DNA from 2 places in the Paraburkholderia sp. BR13439 genome. Region 2 is predicted to be linked to the other one. Evidence: predicted binding sites of a transcription regulator. Region 2 holds the regulator's gene; the other holds the start of a gene.
The links. The regulator LexA, encoded in region 2, represses DNA repair genes until DNA is damaged. The targets are predictions, from matches to a motif close to ACTGTATNNNNATACAGT.

Region 1: recA (recombinase RecA) is a predicted target of LexA. The motif match lies at 6,309-6,326, and genes of this name have one in related genera.

Annotation. Positions count from the first base shown of each region.
Region 1 is NZ_JBFPKN010000017.1:861-9,693, reverse strand. Features, by position in the region: gene AB3X96_RS28680 (hypothetical protein) at 1-103, opposite strand, end outside; gene AB3X96_RS28675 (MFS transporter) at 499-1,710, shown strand; tRNA gene AB3X96_RS28670 (tRNA-Met) at 1,774-1,850, opposite strand; gene AB3X96_RS28665 (MFS transporter) at 1,937-3,595, opposite strand; gene AB3X96_RS28660 (sensor histidine kinase) at 3,825-5,363, opposite strand; gene AB3X96_RS28655 (response regulator) at 5,375-6,172, opposite strand; gene recA (recombinase RecA) at 6,428-7,504, shown strand; gene recX (recombination regulator RecX) at 7,512-8,279, shown strand; gene AB3X96_RS28640 (DUF2889 domain-containing protein) at 8,408-8,833, shown strand, end outside.
Region 2 is NZ_JBFPKN010000002.1:537,494-546,326, reverse strand. Features, by position in the region: gene AB3X96_RS06395 (hypothetical protein) at 199-621, shown strand; gene AB3X96_RS06390 (ABC transporter permease) at 669-1,496, opposite strand; gene nodI (nodulation factor ABC transporter ATP-binding protein NodI) at 1,516-2,430, opposite strand; gene AB3X96_RS06380 (universal stress protein) at 2,770-3,237, shown strand; gene AB3X96_RS06375 (DUF2939 domain-containing protein) at 3,309-3,926, opposite strand; gene AB3X96_RS06370 (hypothetical protein) at 4,046-4,390, opposite strand; gene lexA (transcriptional repressor LexA) at 4,501-5,151, opposite strand; gene AB3X96_RS06360 (hypothetical protein) at 5,161-5,331, shown strand; gene AB3X96_RS06355 (sulfate ABC transporter substrate-binding protein) at 5,461-6,507, shown strand; gene cysT (sulfate ABC transporter permease subunit CysT) at 6,669-7,565, shown strand; gene cysW (sulfate ABC transporter permease subunit CysW) at 7,562-8,566, shown strand; gene AB3X96_RS06340 (sulfate/molybdate ABC transporter ATP-binding protein) at 8,567-8,833, shown strand, end outside.

The DNA of each region.
Region 1 (8,833 bases), on a different contig from region 2:
CGGACGTGCTCGGCGTTTGGGCCTGTGCGGTGAGGGCGGCGGTCGTGCCGGCGAGCGTGAGCGCAGCGGTGGTTGCGGCAAGCGCGACGGTGCGGAACGTCATTAAGGAACCTCCTCGAAGTTGCGACGGAATTGCGGAAGGAAGCCTGCCAGGTTCTGCATTGTGGACGCGCGTTGAACCTCCGGAGAGAACTTGCGAGACTTTCTCGGGGCGCTATTCTCTCAAGAGACGGAGCTGCCAACGAAACCCGCGGCGCTTCACTGCCCATACTCTGCGACGCTGCTGCTCGTCGTTCGTTCCATCGATCGCGATGAACGAGCCGAACCCAGCGCTGGGCATTTCCCACACTTCGTCAGCAATTCTTGCGCCGCCATCGATCACGCGCCACAGGGGTATCCGGCTCAGCCATGCCATAAGATGTAGCGGTCGTAGCGAACTGCGCTAGCGCTCGCATGCGTCCGTGCCGTTTCGACCTGTTATTTGATGCCATCTATCGAATGCGAAACGAACCGCAAGTCAATGCCGTCCGGCAGATTCCACGCAGCGTGTGGGTTCTAGGATGTGTGAGTCTTTTCATGGACATCTCATCCGAAATCATCCACAGCCTGCTGCCGATGTTTCTGTTGGCGAGCCTTGGCGCCGGGGCCGGCGCGATTGGGCTCATCGAAGGCGTCGCGGAGGCCACGGCCCAAATCGTCAAGGTGTTTTCGGGAACGCTAAGCGACTACCTCGGCAACCGAAAGTGGCTCGCCGTAGCCGGGTATGCGCTCGGCGCGATGAGCAAGCCGCTTTTTGCCATTGCGTCGTCGGTGGGAGTCGTGGTGACGGCGCGCGTCATCGATCGTGTCGGTAAGGGCATTCGTGGTGCGCCTCGCGATGCGCTCATTGCAGATGTCACGCCGCAGCACGTGCGTGGCGCGGCCTTCGGCCTGCGCCAATCGCTCGATACGGTCGGTGCGTTTCTCGGACCGCTGCTGACGGTTCTCATCATGCTGATCTGGGCAGACAATTTTCGGCTTGCGTTCTGGCTTGCCGTCATTCCCGGGGTGCTCGCGGTCGCGCTGTTGACGTTCGGTATCACCGAGCCTGAGCACGAGCCTCGTGCCAAAAGAAGCAACCCTGTGCGGTGGCACAGTCTCAGGGACCTTGGTTTGGACTACTGGTGGGTCGTAGGGATAGGGGCTGTGTTCGCGTTGGCGCGATTCAGCGAGGCTTTTCTGGTTCTTCGTGCGATGGGCAGCGGCGTACCGATTGCGCTCGTTCCGCTGGTCATGGTGGCAATGAATGTGGTCTACGCGCTCTCCGCTTATCCGTTCGGGAAGCTCGCGGACACGATGCGTCATACGCGGCTGCTGATCGGTGGTCTGGTCGTGTTGATCGGCGCCGACCTCGTGCTGGCACACGGCAGCCACTGGAGCATGGTCGTCGTCGGGGTAGCGCTTTGGGGGCTGCACATGGGGATGACGCAAGGCCTGCTCGCCACGATGGTCGCGCACACCGCGCCAGCGCATTTGCGTGGGACTGCGTTTGGTTTCTTCAATCTGCTGAGCGGCATCGTGACGCTGGTTTCGAGCGTGATCGCAGGTCAGTTGTGGGAACGTGGGGGTGCAGCCATGACGTTTTATGCGGGTGCAGCCTTCGGGCTGATGACCGTCGTGGCGCTTCTCTTTCACCCGACACCGGCCGGATCGGGTAACGACCTGACTTGACGTGGCAGCGGTGAAAAACAAAAAAGCCGCTGTCCTTGTGGGGCAGCGGCTTTTTCTTGATGCTGGTGGCGAATCAGGGACTCGAACCCCGGACCTGCGGATTATGATTCCGTCGCTCTAACCGACTGAGCTAATTCGCCGAAAGAAGCGAGATTATGCTGGGGCAACCGGAGGCTGTCAACCCCCGGCGCGCATCTTTTTCAGATAGCCCAGACTGGCGGTCCGCTCAATCTTTTGCGTAGATATCCGAGTCCTTGGTTTCGCGCACGAACAGCATGCCGATCACGAAGGTGATCACCGCGATGATGATCGGATACCAGAGCCCCGAGTAGATGTTGCCCCGCGCCGCGACGATCGCGAACGCGGTCGCCGGCAGGAAGCCGCCGAACCAGCCATTGCCGATGTGATACGGCAGCGACATCGACGTATAACGGATGCGCGTCGGGAACATCTCGACCAGCATCGCCGCGATCGGACCGTAGACCATCGTTACGTAGATCACGAGGATCGTCAGGACCACGATGCTCATCGGCCAGTTGATCTGAGCCGGATCGGCCTTCGGCGGGTAGCCGGCGGCCTTCAGCGTCGCGGCGAGCGTCTTCTCGAAGGCCTTGGCTTGCTCCTTCGCATCCGGGGCGCGGCCGTCGAACGTGTTGACGACCGTATCACCCACGCGGATCTGCGCGATCGTGCCGGCCGGCGCCGCGACGTTGTCGTAGTTCAGGCCGGCTCGCGACAGCGCGCCCTTCGCGATATCGCAGGAGGTCACGAACTTAGCCGTGCCCACCGGGTTGAACTGGAACGAGCACTCGCCCGGATCGGCGATCACGACGATCGGCGACTTCGCGGTCGCGGCTTCGAGCGCCGGGTTCGTGTAGTGCGTGAGCGCCTTGAACAGCGGGAAGTACGTCAGCGCGGCGATCAGCAGCCCGGCCATGATGATCGGCTTGCGGCCGATGCGATCCGACAGCGAGCCGAAGAATAGGAAGAACGGCGTGCCGATCAGCAGCGCGAGCGCGATCATGATGTTGGCACTCGTGCCGTCGACCTTCAGCGTCTGCGTGAGGAAGAACAGCGTGTAGAACTGGCCCGTGTACCACACGACAGCCTGGCCGGCCGTCAGGCCGAGCAGCGCGAGAATCACGACCTTCAGGTTCTTCCACTGGCCGAACGCTTCGGAGAGCGGGGCCTTCGAGGTCTTGCCCTCGGCCTTGATGCGCTCGAACACCGGCGACTCGTGCAGTTGCAGACGAATCCACACCGACACCGCGAGCAGCAGGATCGACACGACGAACGGAATGCGCCAGCCCCAGGCGCCGAACGAGTCTTCGCCCATGAAAGTGCGCACGCCGAGGATCACGAGCAGCGACAGGAACAGGCCGAGCGTCGCGGTGGTCTGGATCCAGGCGGTGTAGAAGCCGCGGCGGTTCGCCGGCGCGTGTTCGGCCACGTAGGTCGCGGCGCCGCCGTACTCGCCGCCGAGCGCGAGACCCTGCAGCAGACGCATCGCGATGAAGATCACCGGCGAAGCAATGCCGATCGCGGCATAGCCCGGCAGGAAGCCGACGAGGAACGTCGACAGGCCCATGATGATGATCGTGATCAGGAACGTGTACTTGCGCCCGACCATGTCGCCGAGCCGCCCGAATACGATCGCGCCGAACGGCCGCACCGCGAAGCCCGCGGCGAAGCTGAGCAGCGTGAAAATGAACGCCGCGGTCGGATTGACGCCGGAAAAGAAGCTCTTGCTGATGAAGGCCGCAAGCGAGCCGGCCAGATAAAAGTCGTACCACTCGAAAACCGTACCCAGCGACGATGCGAAGATCACCCGCTTCTCATCGCGCGTCATCGGCGCGTGCGAGAGTTGCCCGCCAACGGTAGCCATATGTCGTCTCCAATATTGATATACACACGGATCGCCAGCGCAGGCGTCCCCGTGCAACCGATTATTGGAGTGGAAACTTACGGCGTTCTGACTCGACGCCAAAACCTGGGGTAGTCCGGTAAGCCGGCGAACAGGCGATCAATTTCGGTCAATCTGCGGCGATATTTGCGCAATCCGCGCTGAAATATCTCAAAAACACGCTGACGATCAAGCTGACAATGCGGCCGTGTTAGGGTAAGTCCCGCCCCCGTTCGAGCACCTGCAAGCTGACACGCACCAGGGTGCCGGCGAGTCGCGGCGACTCCTGGTAGACGTTGTCGTCGATGGCGAGCTCGCCGCCGTGCATCGCCGCGATCTCGCGCACGATCGCGAGACCGAGGCCGCTGCCGTCGCCCTCGCGGCCCAGAATCCGGTAGAAGCGCTCGACCACGCGCGAGCGCTCGCTGGCCGGAATGCCGAGCCCGGTGTCCTCGACTTCCAGATGCACGAGCCGCGCCGGGGCGTCGTGGCGCACGCGCACGGTGATGCGGCCGCCCGCCGGCGTATACCGGATCGCGTTGTCGATCAGATTCGACAGCATTTCACGCAGCATCACCGGATTGCCAGCGACTTCGACCGGCTCGTCGGGTGCTTCGTAGCCGAGGTCCATCTGCTTTGCGAGCGCGGCCTGCACCCATTCGCGCACCGCGCTGCGGGCGAGTTCGCCGAGTTCGACCGGCGTGAAGATCTGCCCCGACCGACGGTTCTCCGCGCGCGCGAGCGCGAGCAGCTGGGTGACGAGCCGCGCGGCGTGCTCGGAACTGGTCGCGATCTGTTCGAGCGAGCGATGCACCTCGGCCGACGCGTTCTGGCGCAGCGCAAGCTCGGCCTGCGTGCGCAGGCCGGCGAGCGGCGTTTTCATCTGATGCGCGGCGTCGGCTATGAAGCGCTTTTGCAGCTCCATGTTCTGTTCGAGGCGCGTGAGCAGATCGTTGAACGACGTGACGAGCGGCTCGATTTCAGGCGGCGCGCGGCGCGCTTCGAGCGGTGACAGATCGTCCGGCCGGCGCGCGCGGATATGCGCCTGCAGCGCATGCAGCGGTTCCAGCCCGCGCGACAGCCCGAACCACACGAGCAGGATCGCGAGCGGCAGGATCACGAACTGCGGCAGGATCACGCCCTTGATGATGTCGTTGGCGAGCTGGCTGCGCTTGTCTAGCGTTTCGGCGACCTGCACCAGCACGGGCTGCGCGCCCGGCGTCTGCGGAAACTCGACGGTCGTATACGCGACGCGGATGTCATTGCCGCGCAGCACGTCGTCGCGGAATTCGACGAGGCCCGGTGGCGGGCGGTCCTCCTCGTGCGGCAGCGGCATGTCGCGCTCGCCGGCCACCAGCTCGCCGCGCGTGCCGAGCACCTGAAAGAACACGCTGTCGACGTTGTCGGCGCGCAGGAAATCGCGCGTCGACTCGGGCAGCGACAGCTCCGCGACGCCGTTGACCGGATGGATCTGGCGCGCGAGCACATAGGCGTCGGTTTCGAGCGCGCGGTCGAATGGGCCGTTCGCGATCGACTTCGCGACCAGATAGGTGACCGCGAGGCTCATCGGCCACAGCAGCAGCAGCGGCGCGAGCATCCAGTCGAGAATCTCGCCGAACAGGGAGCGCGGACGCGCTTCGGCGGCGGCTTCGGTTTCGTCGGGCGGGGCGAACGGGTTGGCGTAGCGCGCGTCGCGCGCCTCGTCGAGGTCCGCCGCGTGCGCCGTGGCGCGATCAGCGCGTGCGGACATCGCTGGCCTCTCTATTTGTAGTGATGGCTCGCCGGCATCGCGGCGGACGACGGCGCGGTGGATGGTGGTGCTGCTTGTGCCGCTTGTGCTGTTTGCGGCTCGGAGCCGGCAGCGGCGGCGGGCGCGCTCGCATTCGCTGGCGGCGCCGCTTTTTCGAGGCAGTAGCCGAGCCCGCGCACGGTGATGATGCGCACGCCGCTCGGCTCGATCTTCTTGCGCAGCCGGTGCACGTAGACTTCGATCGCGTTGTTGCTGACTTCCTCGCCCCATTCGCACAGATGGTCGACCAGTTGCTCTTTCGAGACCAGCCGGCCGATCCGTTGCAGCAGCACTTCGAGCAGACCGAGCTCGCGCGCGGACAGATCGATCACCTGGTCGTTGACATAGGCGATGCGGCCCACCTGATCGAACGACAGTGAGCCATGCCGCACGACGGTCGGGCCGCCGCCGGCGCCGCGCCGCGTCAGCGCGCGCACGCGGGCTTCGAGTTCGTTCAGCGCGAAGGGCTTGGCCATGTAATCGTCGGCGCCGAGGTCGAGGCCTTTGACGCGTTCGTCCACACTGTCTGCGGCGGTCAGGATCAGCACAGGCAGGTTCGAATTGCGCGCGCGCAGGCGGCGCAGCACCTCGAGCCCGGACATGCGCGGCAGGCCCAGATCGAGGATCAATAGGTCGAACGTCTGCATTGACAACGCGGTATCGGCTTCTACGCCGCTTTTGACGTGATCGACCGCATAGGCCGATTGGCGGAGTGATCGAACCAGACCGTCCGCGAGTATGCTGTCGTCTTCGGCAATCAGAATTCGCATGGTGCGCCAGCCTGGCTTTGCCGGCACCGTGGGGCTTGCCCCGGCGCGCAGCGGTCTCCGAACATTATTGTGGGTAGTGGGGGGTGACGCGACAGTAAAAATGCGCGTTCGCATCATAATCGCGCTTGCCAAAACCACTGTTTTTTTATACAGTGTCTGCGTTTCGTGTGATGTCCTGCAGGCTCCGCTCAATTCGAGTGAAACCACGGGTGCACACCTGCCTCAGACGCCGTTCATCATAGCAAAGGACGATTCATGGAAGAAAGCAAGAAAGGCTCGGCTGGACTGACTGCTGAAAAGAGCAAGGCTCTCGCCGCCGCGCTCGCGCAGATCGAAAAGCAGTTCGGCAAAGGGTCGGTCATGCGGCTCGGCGCAGGTGAGGCAGTCGAAGACATCCAGGTGGTCTCCACCGGATCGCTCGGCCTCGACATCGCACTGGGCGTCGGCGGTTTGCCGCGCGGCCGCGTGGTTGAAATCTACGGTCCGGAATCGTCCGGTAAAACCACGCTGACGCTGCAGGTCATCGCCGAAATGCAGAAGCTCGGCGGCACCGCGGCGTTCATCGACGCGGAACACGCGCTGGACATTCAATATGCGGGCAAGCTTGGCGTGAACGTCGCCGACCTGCTGGTCTCGCAGCCGGACACCGGCGAGCAGGCGCTCGAAATCGCCGACGCGCTGGTGCGCTCGGGCTCGATCGACATGATCGTGATCGACTCGGTGGCGGCGCTGGTGCCGAAGGCGGAAATCGAAGGCGAAATGGGCGACTCGCTGCCGGGTCTGCAGGCGCGTCTGATGTCGCAGGCACTGCGCAAGCTGACCGGCACGATCAAGCGCACGAACTGCCTCGTGATCTTCATCAACCAGATCCGCATGAAGATCGGCGTGATGTTCGGCAACCCGGAAACCACCACGGGCGGTAACGCGCTGAAGTTCTACGCGTCGGTGCGTCTGGACATTCGCCGCATCGGTTCGATCAAGAAGAACGACGAAGTGATCGGCAACGAAACGCGCGTGAAGGTCGTCAAGAACAAGGTGTCGCCGCCGTTCCGCGAAGCGATCTTCGACATCCTGTACGGCGAGGGCATCTCGCGTCAGGGCGAAATCATCGACCTCGGCGTGCAGGCGAAGATCGTCGACAAGGCTGGCGCATGGTACAGCTACAACGGCGAGCGGATCGGTCAGGGCAAGGACAACGCGCGTGAATTCCTGCGCGAAAATCCGGACATCGCTCGCGAAATCGAAAACCGTATCCGCGAATCGCTGGGCGTCACCGCGATGGCGGACGGCGTGACTGGCGCGGACGCTGAAGTCGCGGACGAAGAAGAGTAAGCATCACGTGATACGCAAAGGCCGGCCGCTGTCCGGTTCCGACTCTGGACGCTATCCGGACGGCCCGCGCGACACGGCGGATGGATCGCCAGATTCCGGCGATCCATTCGATCCGTTCGAATCGTTCGACGCACACGACCGCGCCGCAGGCCGCGGGCCGCAGCGTACACGGTCTGCATCCCCTGCAGCATCGTCCAGCCCGGATTTCTCCGGGCGCGATTCCCGCCCCCCCTCCGAAGTCACCTACAGCCGTTCGCGTCGCCAGGCCGACGAAGTGAAGCCGGGGCAGGCCGACCAAGACGACAGCAGAAAATCCCAACGCCCAGCCCGTTCGCTGAAAGCACGGGCGCTCGGCTATCTGTCGCGCCGCGAATATAGCCGCGCCGAACTCGCGCGCAAGCTGAAGCCCTACGTCGAGGAAACCGATTCGCTCGACACGGTGCTTGACTCGCTGGAAGCCGAAAACTGGCTATCGGACTCGCGCTTCGCGGAAAGTCTGGTTCACCGGCGCGCATCGCGGCTTGGCACGAGCCGCATTCTCGGTGAACTGAAGCAGCACGCGCTGAACCCGGCGGTCGTCGAAGAGGCGAGTGCGCAATTGCGTGAAACCGAACTCGCGCGCGCCCAGGCGGTCTGGCTCAAGAAGTTCGGCCAGCTGCCACAAACGCCGGCGGAGCGCGCGAAGCAGGCGCGCTTCCTGGCGTCGCGCGGCTTCTCCGGTGCGACGATCGGCAAGATCCTGAAGGGTATCGACGACATCTGGGACGGCGACTAGCACGTCAGCCCTGACGGCTGTCGATTACCGCGCCGTAACCCGGCGCGAGGCCGTGCGCAATCGGGGCTGTCCCAAATACCCGTTATGCTAAAATCCAGAGGTTTTCCAATCCGGCCTTTCCTTCCCGCATGTCGCTCTCCCCGCCAGTGTCCCGTCAGTTGCGCCATCGTCGCGCAATCAGAGCGGAAGCTTACGAGCGAGCCGATGGCCTGTGGGATGTGGAAGCGTGCCTGACCGACGAAAAGCCTCGCGATGTGGCGCTTCCGTCGGGAATCCGGCCCAATGGTCAGCCGATCCATGAACTCTGGCTTCGCATCACCATCGATCGCAAGCTCAACGTCGTCGACGCCGAGGCGTCGTCCGACTGGGTGCCCTATCCAGGGTTATGCCAGGCCAGCAATCCCGCCTACCGTGCCCTCATCGGGCTCAATCTGTTCCACAACTTCCGTCGCGATGCTGCCCGTTTGCTGGCCGGCACGGCCGGTTGCACGCATCTCACCGAGCTGTGCGCGATGCTGCCGACCGCCGCGATCCAGGCGTTCGCCGGCGAAGTG
Region 2 (8,833 bases):
GGCCCTGAGAAAACGACCCTGATTGTGCGCGCCACGATCAGGGGAAACGGCAGAACTATGGCAGTCGAAGCGCGGACCGGCCGCGCCACCCGCGATGCTGCGATGCACACAAGCGGCAATAGATGCACCCAAAAAGAAACGCGGCGCGTCGTCCCGATGGCGCGTTGCCCACAACAGAGCGATAGGACCAACACATCCATGGCGCAACAGAAAACCAATCCGAAACTCGAGCAGGCGCTCACGCGCGGTGATCTCGCGATCCGCCAGGCAAACTCGGCGAGAGCGACCGCGCTGTTGCGTGCGCTCGCCAAGATGATCGTCGATGCGTCGGCGACCATCGGTGTGGAAGCCTTCACATTGATTCACGACGGCGACAAGATTTACGATCCCGCCGATGGTCTGTGGCCGCAGGCGCTGCTGATCTCGCTCGACGGTCCGGTCGAGGATGCCGATCCCGACGAATTGCGCACGGTGCGGCTGATCGCGGACGATCCGGCCACCGTGTTCCGGGTCGAATGGCAGCGCGCCGATGGCAAGATCGGGCGTCACGAGGGCGGCCCGTTCGCGACGGTCGCGTTCATCTCCGACGTCGACATTCCGTGGACCGATGACGAGGACTGAGCGCGCGACGATAGCAAACGCGCATAGCGACGACCGGCGCGTTCGGCTTACTTCATCATGCGGCGCCGAAACAGGATCGCCGACACGATAAAGCCGCCGACTGCATAAGCGGCCAGTACGCTCACATGCAGCGCCGCGTGCTCCATCGGCCGGCCGAGCATCGCCGGGCGCATCAGATCGACCGCCTTGGCGAGCGGCAGCGCGGCGGTCACCGCTTGAGCGGGGCCGGGCAGTTGCGAGATCGGAAAGAACACGCCGGAGAGCAGCAGCATCGGCGTGAGCACGAGCGTCTGATAGAACATGAAAAAGTCGTACGACGGCGCGAGCGCCGTCACGATCATCGCGAGGCTCGCGAACGCGAGACCGGCCAGCACGATGACCGGCAGCGCGAGCAGCATCGACGGAAAACTCGCATAGCCGAGCGCGCCCGCCACCAGCATGATCGCCACACCCGACAACACCGATTTGCTGGCGGCCCACACTACCTCGCCGAGCACGATATCGCCGAGCGTGAGCGGCGTATGCATGATCGCCTCCCACGTTCGCTGCACGTGCATGCGCGAAAAGCCCGAATACATCGACTCGAAGCTCGCCGACATCATCACGCTCGACGCCACCGTGCCCGCCGCGAGGAAGGAGATATACGACACGCCGTCGACGTGCCCGACCATCAGCCCGAGCCCCAAGCCGAGACCGAACAGATAGATCATCGGATCGGCGAGGTTGCCGAACATCGACGCAATCGCGAGCTTCTTCCACACCAGATAGTTGCGGCGCCACACCGCGATCCAGTTCGTGCCATTGGCTGGGAAGGCGCCGAACGGCTCTTGTGCCGATGGCGTGCCGTCGTGGGTTTCGTAGGTGCGTGCGTCCATCAAGTGTCTCGCTGCGGGTTCAGTCCTGCATTTCGCGGCCGGTGAGCCGCAGAAACACATCTTCGAGATTCGCCGGCCGATGCAGATAGCGCAAATCCGCGCGCTGCTTCAGGCGCATATGCACGGGCTGCGCGTCGTTCACGTAACAGAACAGGGTCTCGCCGCTGATCTCGGTGCGCTCGGCGAGCGGTGCGAGTTCGTCTCGCAATGCAAACGGATCGGGACCATAGATCTCGATCACGTCGCAGCCGATCTCGGACTCGATTAGCTCGCGCGGCGCGCCTTCTGCGATCTTGCGTCCTTCCTCGATCACGCACAGTCGATGACAGAGCCGTTCGGCTTCTTCCATGAAGTGTGTGGTCAGCAGGATGGTCTTGCCGCGCGCGAGCAGCGATCTCAGTCGCTCCCAGATCAGATGGCGCGCTTGCGGGTCGAGACCGGTGGTCGGTTCGTCCATGATCAGCACGTCGGGATCGTTGATCAGCGCGCGCGCCAGCGTGAGGCGCCGCTTCATGCCGCCCGACAGTTCGCTCACGCGTGCGTCCGCCTTGTTCTCGAGGCGGGCGAATTCGAGCAGACCCGGCACCGCCGCGCGACACTGCGCGGCGCTCAGGCCGAAGTAGCGGCCGAACACGAGCAGATTTTCACGCACGGTGAAATCGGGATCGAGGTTGTCGAACTGCGGCACCACGCCCACGCGCGAGCGCGCGAGGCGCGCGCGGCCAGGGATCGGTTCGCCGCACAGGCGAATCGCGCCGGCGTCGGGCGCCGCGATGCCGAGCAGCATGCGCAGCGTCGTGGTCTTGCCGGCGCCGTTGGGGCCAAGCAGCCCGAAGCATTCGCCGGTGTTCACATGAAACGACAATCCGTCGACGACCGTTTTTTCGCCATAGTTTTTCCTGACCTGATGGAATTCGATGGGGGCTGCGGGCATGACTCGAGCGAGGCTCCAGAAGAAGACATAACGTACGCGCAAGACACACAACATACCTGCGACGCACGCATTGCGCACAGGCCGCTTATTCTAGGGTATCGGCCACTGACGCGAGAGGGTGTCCGGGAACGCGTAATGCATGTGATGCGATGCGTTCGCATAGGAAGTTTTGCGGTGCCGCAAACGTGTGCGAACACTGCTCCAGGTGGCCCAACGCTTGTGCAGACGGCTTGAGCACGCACCGACTATGCACTTAGCGTTTTCCATCCCTTGCAAGCCGAATTGCGGCGCACCATGATTGATTCAGACCGCGCTTTCCGCGCGAATGGGAGAAGACAGATGGCGAGCTACCAGAAAATCCTGTTGTGCTACGACGGCTCGCGCGAAGGCCGCAAAGCCCTGCGTTGCGGCGCCGATCTGGCGTTGGACCTGAAGGCGGAAACGCATCTGCTGTCGGTAGTAGACATGCGTTCCAGCATCGCGCAAAGCGCGGGCTTATTGACCGATGTGGCCTGCGGAAGCTTCGAAAAAACGGCCCGCGAGATTCTGCAGGAGGGCGTGAACTGGCTGACCGAGCGAGGCGTGAACGCGCAGGGGCATTTCGCATTCGGTCATCCGATCGACGAGATCGCCAATCTTGCCAACGAGTTGCACGTCGACCTCGTGGTGGTGGGACATCGCTGCCGGACCGGTTTGTCGAGGTGGTGGATGGGGGCGGGCAACACGCCGCTGCTCGACCGCGTGTCGTGCAGCATTCTGGTGGCGTGCTCGTCCGCGCAGGAGCAGCAGCAGGCGGCCGCGGCGTAATACGAACAAACCTGACACGCGGCTGGCTCCAATGGCCAGCCCGCGCATCTCCGCAGTTCACGGCTTGAACCTCACTCGTTCAGATTGATCGCCGCGAGCTTCCACGTGACCAGACCTTCGCGACGGAAGATAGCCGAATAGTTCGCGTTGCCTTCGCCGCGGCGGTACGTGACCACAAACTCGTTGAGACTCCGATAGCCGGCCGTGCTTTGACGCCCGGGCGGTGGCGCGCTTGCGTGCGTGGTGGTGTCGCCCGCGGCCGATGCGGCCGGCGCTTCTCCGCCCGCGGCTGGCGGTGCTGACGGTTGCTCTCCCGGTGTGCCGTGCGGCGGCATGCCGTTCAGTAGTGCCGCGACGCCGTCGGGTGTCGCATAGGCATCGACGAGCGGGCCGATCAGTGTCACGCCGATCACCGCGCCGATCGTGGCCATCTTGTTGCCGGCATCCGCTTCGAGCCGGCGCGTCAGCATGGCGCCCACCTGCTGCTTCAGGCTATCGCGCAGCGCAGGGAAGTCGACGTACTGATTGACGGTTTGCACGTCACGCGCGTCTGCCGCGCGTTTGAGATTGTTCACCGCGAGATATGGTGACGCGTAAATAAACCCCAGCGCGGCAATTACGATCACCACGATCAGCGTGATCAGCAGCGGCCGGGTGGCGCTGCCCTGTGTGCGTTTCGGAATGGTCATCGAATGGGACTCCACGTCAGTGATGATCTAACGTCGACCACGGCCAGGTCGAAACGATCCCATCCCACGCGTATCTCTGAACATCCGAAGTGCTTATTGCATGCGTGCTCAGAATTCGCTCAGGCTTCGAACACCGCGCCGTGCACGTTGGCTTCGTCGGCTATGCAACGATCGATCATACGGCATACGGCGTCGACCGTGCCGACCATGATCAGTCGCGACGGTCCATGATAGACCCGCACCGGAGCGCGGCGCGCGGGCTCCGCGATATTCAGCGCCGAATTCAGCGATACGCGCGCAAACGCCGGCAACGACGACGGCAGACCGCAAGCTTCGGCAGGCACGTCGAACAGCGACGGCGTGCGCGCCGCGGGCGCCTCGATCGGTGCGCAAGGCGTGAGCTTGCGCAGATGGCGCAGACGGCCGAACTGGCGAAAAGGCAGCAGGCGGGCAAGGCGTTCCATGAGTCTCTCCAGACGATGCGGCTTGAATGCGCGGCGTAATGCGGGCGTTAATGCGGGCGTTAATGCGGCTTGGTTCGGACAAACCGGCGCGAGCGTTCCGGCCACAAAGATCAGAACTCGCTGGGGCGAATCAGCCCGACCGCGATCCCTTCGAGCGCGAAATCCGCGCTGCCGGTTTCCACGAAGATGTTGTCGTAGTCGGGGTTTTCGGCGATCAGTTCGATGCCGTTCGGCCGGCGCTTCAGACGCTTGACCGTCACGTCGTCGCCAAGCCGCGCAATGATGATCTGGCCGTCTTTCGCTTCGCTGCGCTTTTGCACCGCGAGCAGGTCGCCGTCGAGAATGCCCGCGTCGCGCATCGACAGGCCGCGCACCTTCAGCAGGTAGTCGGGCTTGCTCGAGAACAGCGCCGGGTCGCACGCGTAGTGCTGCGAGATATGTTCCTGCGCGAGGATCGGGCTACCCGCCGCGACCCGGCCGATCAGCGGCAATGACAACTGCATCAGGCCCGCATGCGGCAGCGTGAACTGGTGCGGCGCATCCTCCTGCCCGGACAGCAGGCGGATGCCGCGCGACGCGCCTGCCGCGAGTTCGATCACGCCCTTGCGCGCCAGCGCGCGCAGATGCTCTTCCGCGGAATTGGCCGAGCTGAAACCGAGTTCGGCGGCAATTTCCGCGCGAGTGGGCGGAAAACCGGTGCGTTCGATCGCGCGGCGGATCAGATCGAAAACCTGCTGCTGTCGTGCGGTGAGTTTGGTCATGGCCACTGTATGTATGAACAGGTGACTGTATTTTTATACAGTATTCGGCGCATTTCAAGCTTTACTTTAAGTTCGACGCAAGGGCGCGCTGGGGCGTCGTTTATCGGCGACATGGCGACGATTTCGACGTCTGAACAGCCGGCGCGTCTGCCGTTACCACTTTTGAGCATTAAAAAATGAAGAAACATTATTTTTAATGATGAAAGCCCTTCGATAGACTGGCTTCCGGTTAGCGCTCATGTGCACGTGACCGCGACGCAAAACAACACCAGACGCTCAACAGCGGACATCACGCGGAGAAAGATTGAGATGAACCATCGGCATACGGGGCTTGCGGCTCGAACCAGAAAACTGATCACGGCGCTTGCCGTCGGCGCGGCGGGTACGCTCGGCATGTTGGGCGCAAGCGGCGTCGCGCACGCCGACACCACGCTGCTGAACGTGTCCTACGATCCGACGCGCGAGCTGTATCAGGACATCAATCAGGCATTCGGCAAAGAATGGAAGGCCAAGACCGGCGAAGCCGTCACCTTCAAGCAGTCGCACGGCGGCTCGGGCGCGCAGGCTCGCTCGGTGCTCGACGGTCTGCAGGCCGACGTCGTGACGCTCGCGCTCGCTTACGACATCGACGCCATCGCGAACAAGGGGCTCGTGGACAAGAACTGGCAGAAGCGTCTGCCGGACAACGCATCGCCGTACACGTCGACGATCGTGTTTCTGGTGCGCAAGGGCAACCCGAAGCACATCAAGGATTGGGACGATCTGGTGAAGCCGGGCGTGTCGATCGTGACGCCGAATCCGAAGACCTCGGGCGGCGCGCGCTGGAACTACCTGGCCGCGTGGGCGTACGCCGAGCATCAGCCGGGCGGCAACGACCAGAAGGCCAAGGAGTTCGTCGGCAAGCTGTACAAGAACGCCGGCGTGCTCGATTCGGGCGCGCGCGGCGCGACCACCAGCTTCGTGCAGCGCGGTATCGGCGATGTGCTGATCGCGTGGGAAAACGAGGCGTTCCTGTCGGTGAAGGAGTTCGGTCCGGACAAGTTCGAGATCGTGGTGCCGACGGTGAGCATCCTGGCCGAGCCGCCGGTCGCGGTGGTCGACAAGGTCGTCGACAAACACGGCACGCGCAAGCTAGCCGACGCGTATCTGAACTTTCTGTATAGCGAGGAAGGGCAGGAGATCGCCGCGCGCAATTTCTATCGTCCGCGTTCGAACAAGGTGCCGGCCGATCTGACCGCGAAGTTTCCGAAGCTGAAGCTGTACACGATCGACGATTCGTTCGGCGGCTGGACCAACGCGCAGAAGACCCATTTCGCGGACGGCGGCGTATTCGATTCGATTTATCAGCCGCAGTAACAACCATCGCCTGAAGCACGGGCACAGGCAACAAGGGCGCGCCCAATGGGCGCGCTTTCGGCTAACCGGGACCCGGTGGCCAGCAGGGCGGTAGTACCGCAACACCGCAACACCGCAACACGAACAACCGCGCGAGCATCAACCATGAACGAGTATCCAGCATGACCACGTTGACCTTCCGCAAGCCGAGCGCATTGCCCGGCTTTGGCCTGACACTCGGCATCACGGTGGCTTATTTGAGCCTCGTGGTGCTGATTCCATTGGCGGCGACCTTTCTGAAAACCGCGACGCTCGACTGGGACCAGTTCGTGCGCGCGGTGGCGTCGCCGCGCGTGCTCGCGTCGTATCGGCTGACGTTCTTCTCGGCGCTCGGCGGCGCGCTGATCAACGCGGTGTTCGGCTTTCTCGTCGCGTGGGTGCTGGTGCGCTACACGTTTCCGTTCAAGCGCATCGTCGATGCGGTCGTCGATCTGCCGTTCGCGCTGCCCACCTCGGTCGCGGGCATTTCGCTCGCGGCCGTGTATGCGGGAAACGGCTGGATCGGCCAGTTCCTCGCGCCGCTCGGCGTCAAGATCGCGTTCACGCCGGTCGGTGTGCTGGTCGCGCTGACGTTCATCGGCCTGCCGTTCGTCGTGCGCACGGTGCAGCCGGTGCTCGAGGAGTTCGAGCGCGAGCAGGAAGAGGCGGCCGCGTGCCTCGGCGCGTCGCGCTGGCTCACGTTTCGCCGCGTCGTGCTGCCGGCCGTGTTCCCGGCGCTCTTGACCGGCTTCGCGCTCGCCTTCGCGCGCGCGCTCGGCGAATACGGCTCGGTGATCTTCATCGCCGGCAATGTGCCGATGAAGTCGGAGATCACGTCGCTGCTGATCATCACGAAGCTCGAGCAATACGACTATGCGGGCGCGACGGCGCTTGCGGTCGTGATGCTGGTCGTGTCGTTCCTGATGCTGCTGCTGATCAATACGCTGCAGTGGTGGCTGCAGCGGCGCACGAGCCGCGGCAATGCGGGGCCGGCGCCAGTGGCCACGAGCGTCGCGGCAATCGGTGGAGGTGTGCAATGAGCCGTCTTCCGACCAACCCGGCGAGCGGTGCGCGTCGCCCCGATCCGGTCAGCGAACCGCCCGTCGTGCGCTGGCTGCTGATCGGCGTCGCGCTGCTGTTTCTCGCGCTGTTTCTGGTCGTGCCGCTCGCCGCGGTGTTCTACCAGGCGCTGAACAAGGGGCTGCGTTTTTACTTCGAAGCGCTCGCCGATCCAGATGCGCTGTCGGCGATCAAGCTCACGTTGCTCACCGCGTCGATCGCTGTGCCGCTGAACCTCGTGTTCGGCCTCGCGGCGTCGTGGTGTATCGCGAAGTTCGACTTCCGCGGCAAGGCACTGCTGACCACGCTGATCGATCTGCCGTTTTCGGTGTCGCCGGTGATCTCCGGTCTGATCTACGTGCTGATGTTCGGCGCGCAGGGCTGGTTCGGCCCGTGGCTCGAAGATCACAACGTGCAGATCATCTTCGCGGTGCCGGGCATCGTGCTCGCGACGATCTTCGTCACGTTCCCGTTCGTCGCGCGCGAACTGATTCCGCTGATGCAGGCGCAGGGCAACGACGAGGAAGAAGCCGCGCACGTGCTCGGCGCATCGGGCTGGCAGACGTTCCGTCGTGTGACGCTGCCGAACGTCAAGTGGGGCCTGCTGTACGGCGTGATTCTGTGCAATGCGCGCGCGATGGGCGAGTTCGGTGCGGTGTCGGTGGTGTCCGGCCATATTCGCGGGCAGACCGACACGATGCCGCTGCACGTCGAAATCCTCTACAACGAGTACAACTTCTCGGCCGCGTTCGCCGTGGCCTCGCTGCTCGCGCTGCTGGCACTGGTCACGTTGGGGCTCAAGCTGCTGGCCGAGCGTCATATGTCGGCGGAACTGTCGGCGGCGCGTGAGGTGCCCGCGCATGCGGGACCGGCGCCGGCCGGTGCGTCACAGGCCAATAGCGCGCAGTCCGCTTCTCGTTCGTTTTTCGTCAACGCCACGCCTGCGTCGCAGCGACATCCGCTCAAGCAAGGAGAGCTGTAAATGGGTATCACCGTTCGTAACCTGCAAAAGCGCTTCGGCGATTTCGTCGCGCTCGACAACGTGTCGCTCGACTTTCCGCCGGGCGAACTCGTCGCGCTGCTCGGGCCGTCGGGTTGCGGCAAGACGACCCTGCTGCGCGTGATCGCCGGCCTCGAATACGCGGACGGCGGCCAGGTCGAGCTGCAAGGTCAGGACGTCGCGGCGGTCGGCGCGCGCGAGCGCGAGGTGGGCTTCGTGTTCCAGCATTACGCGCTGTTCCGTCATATG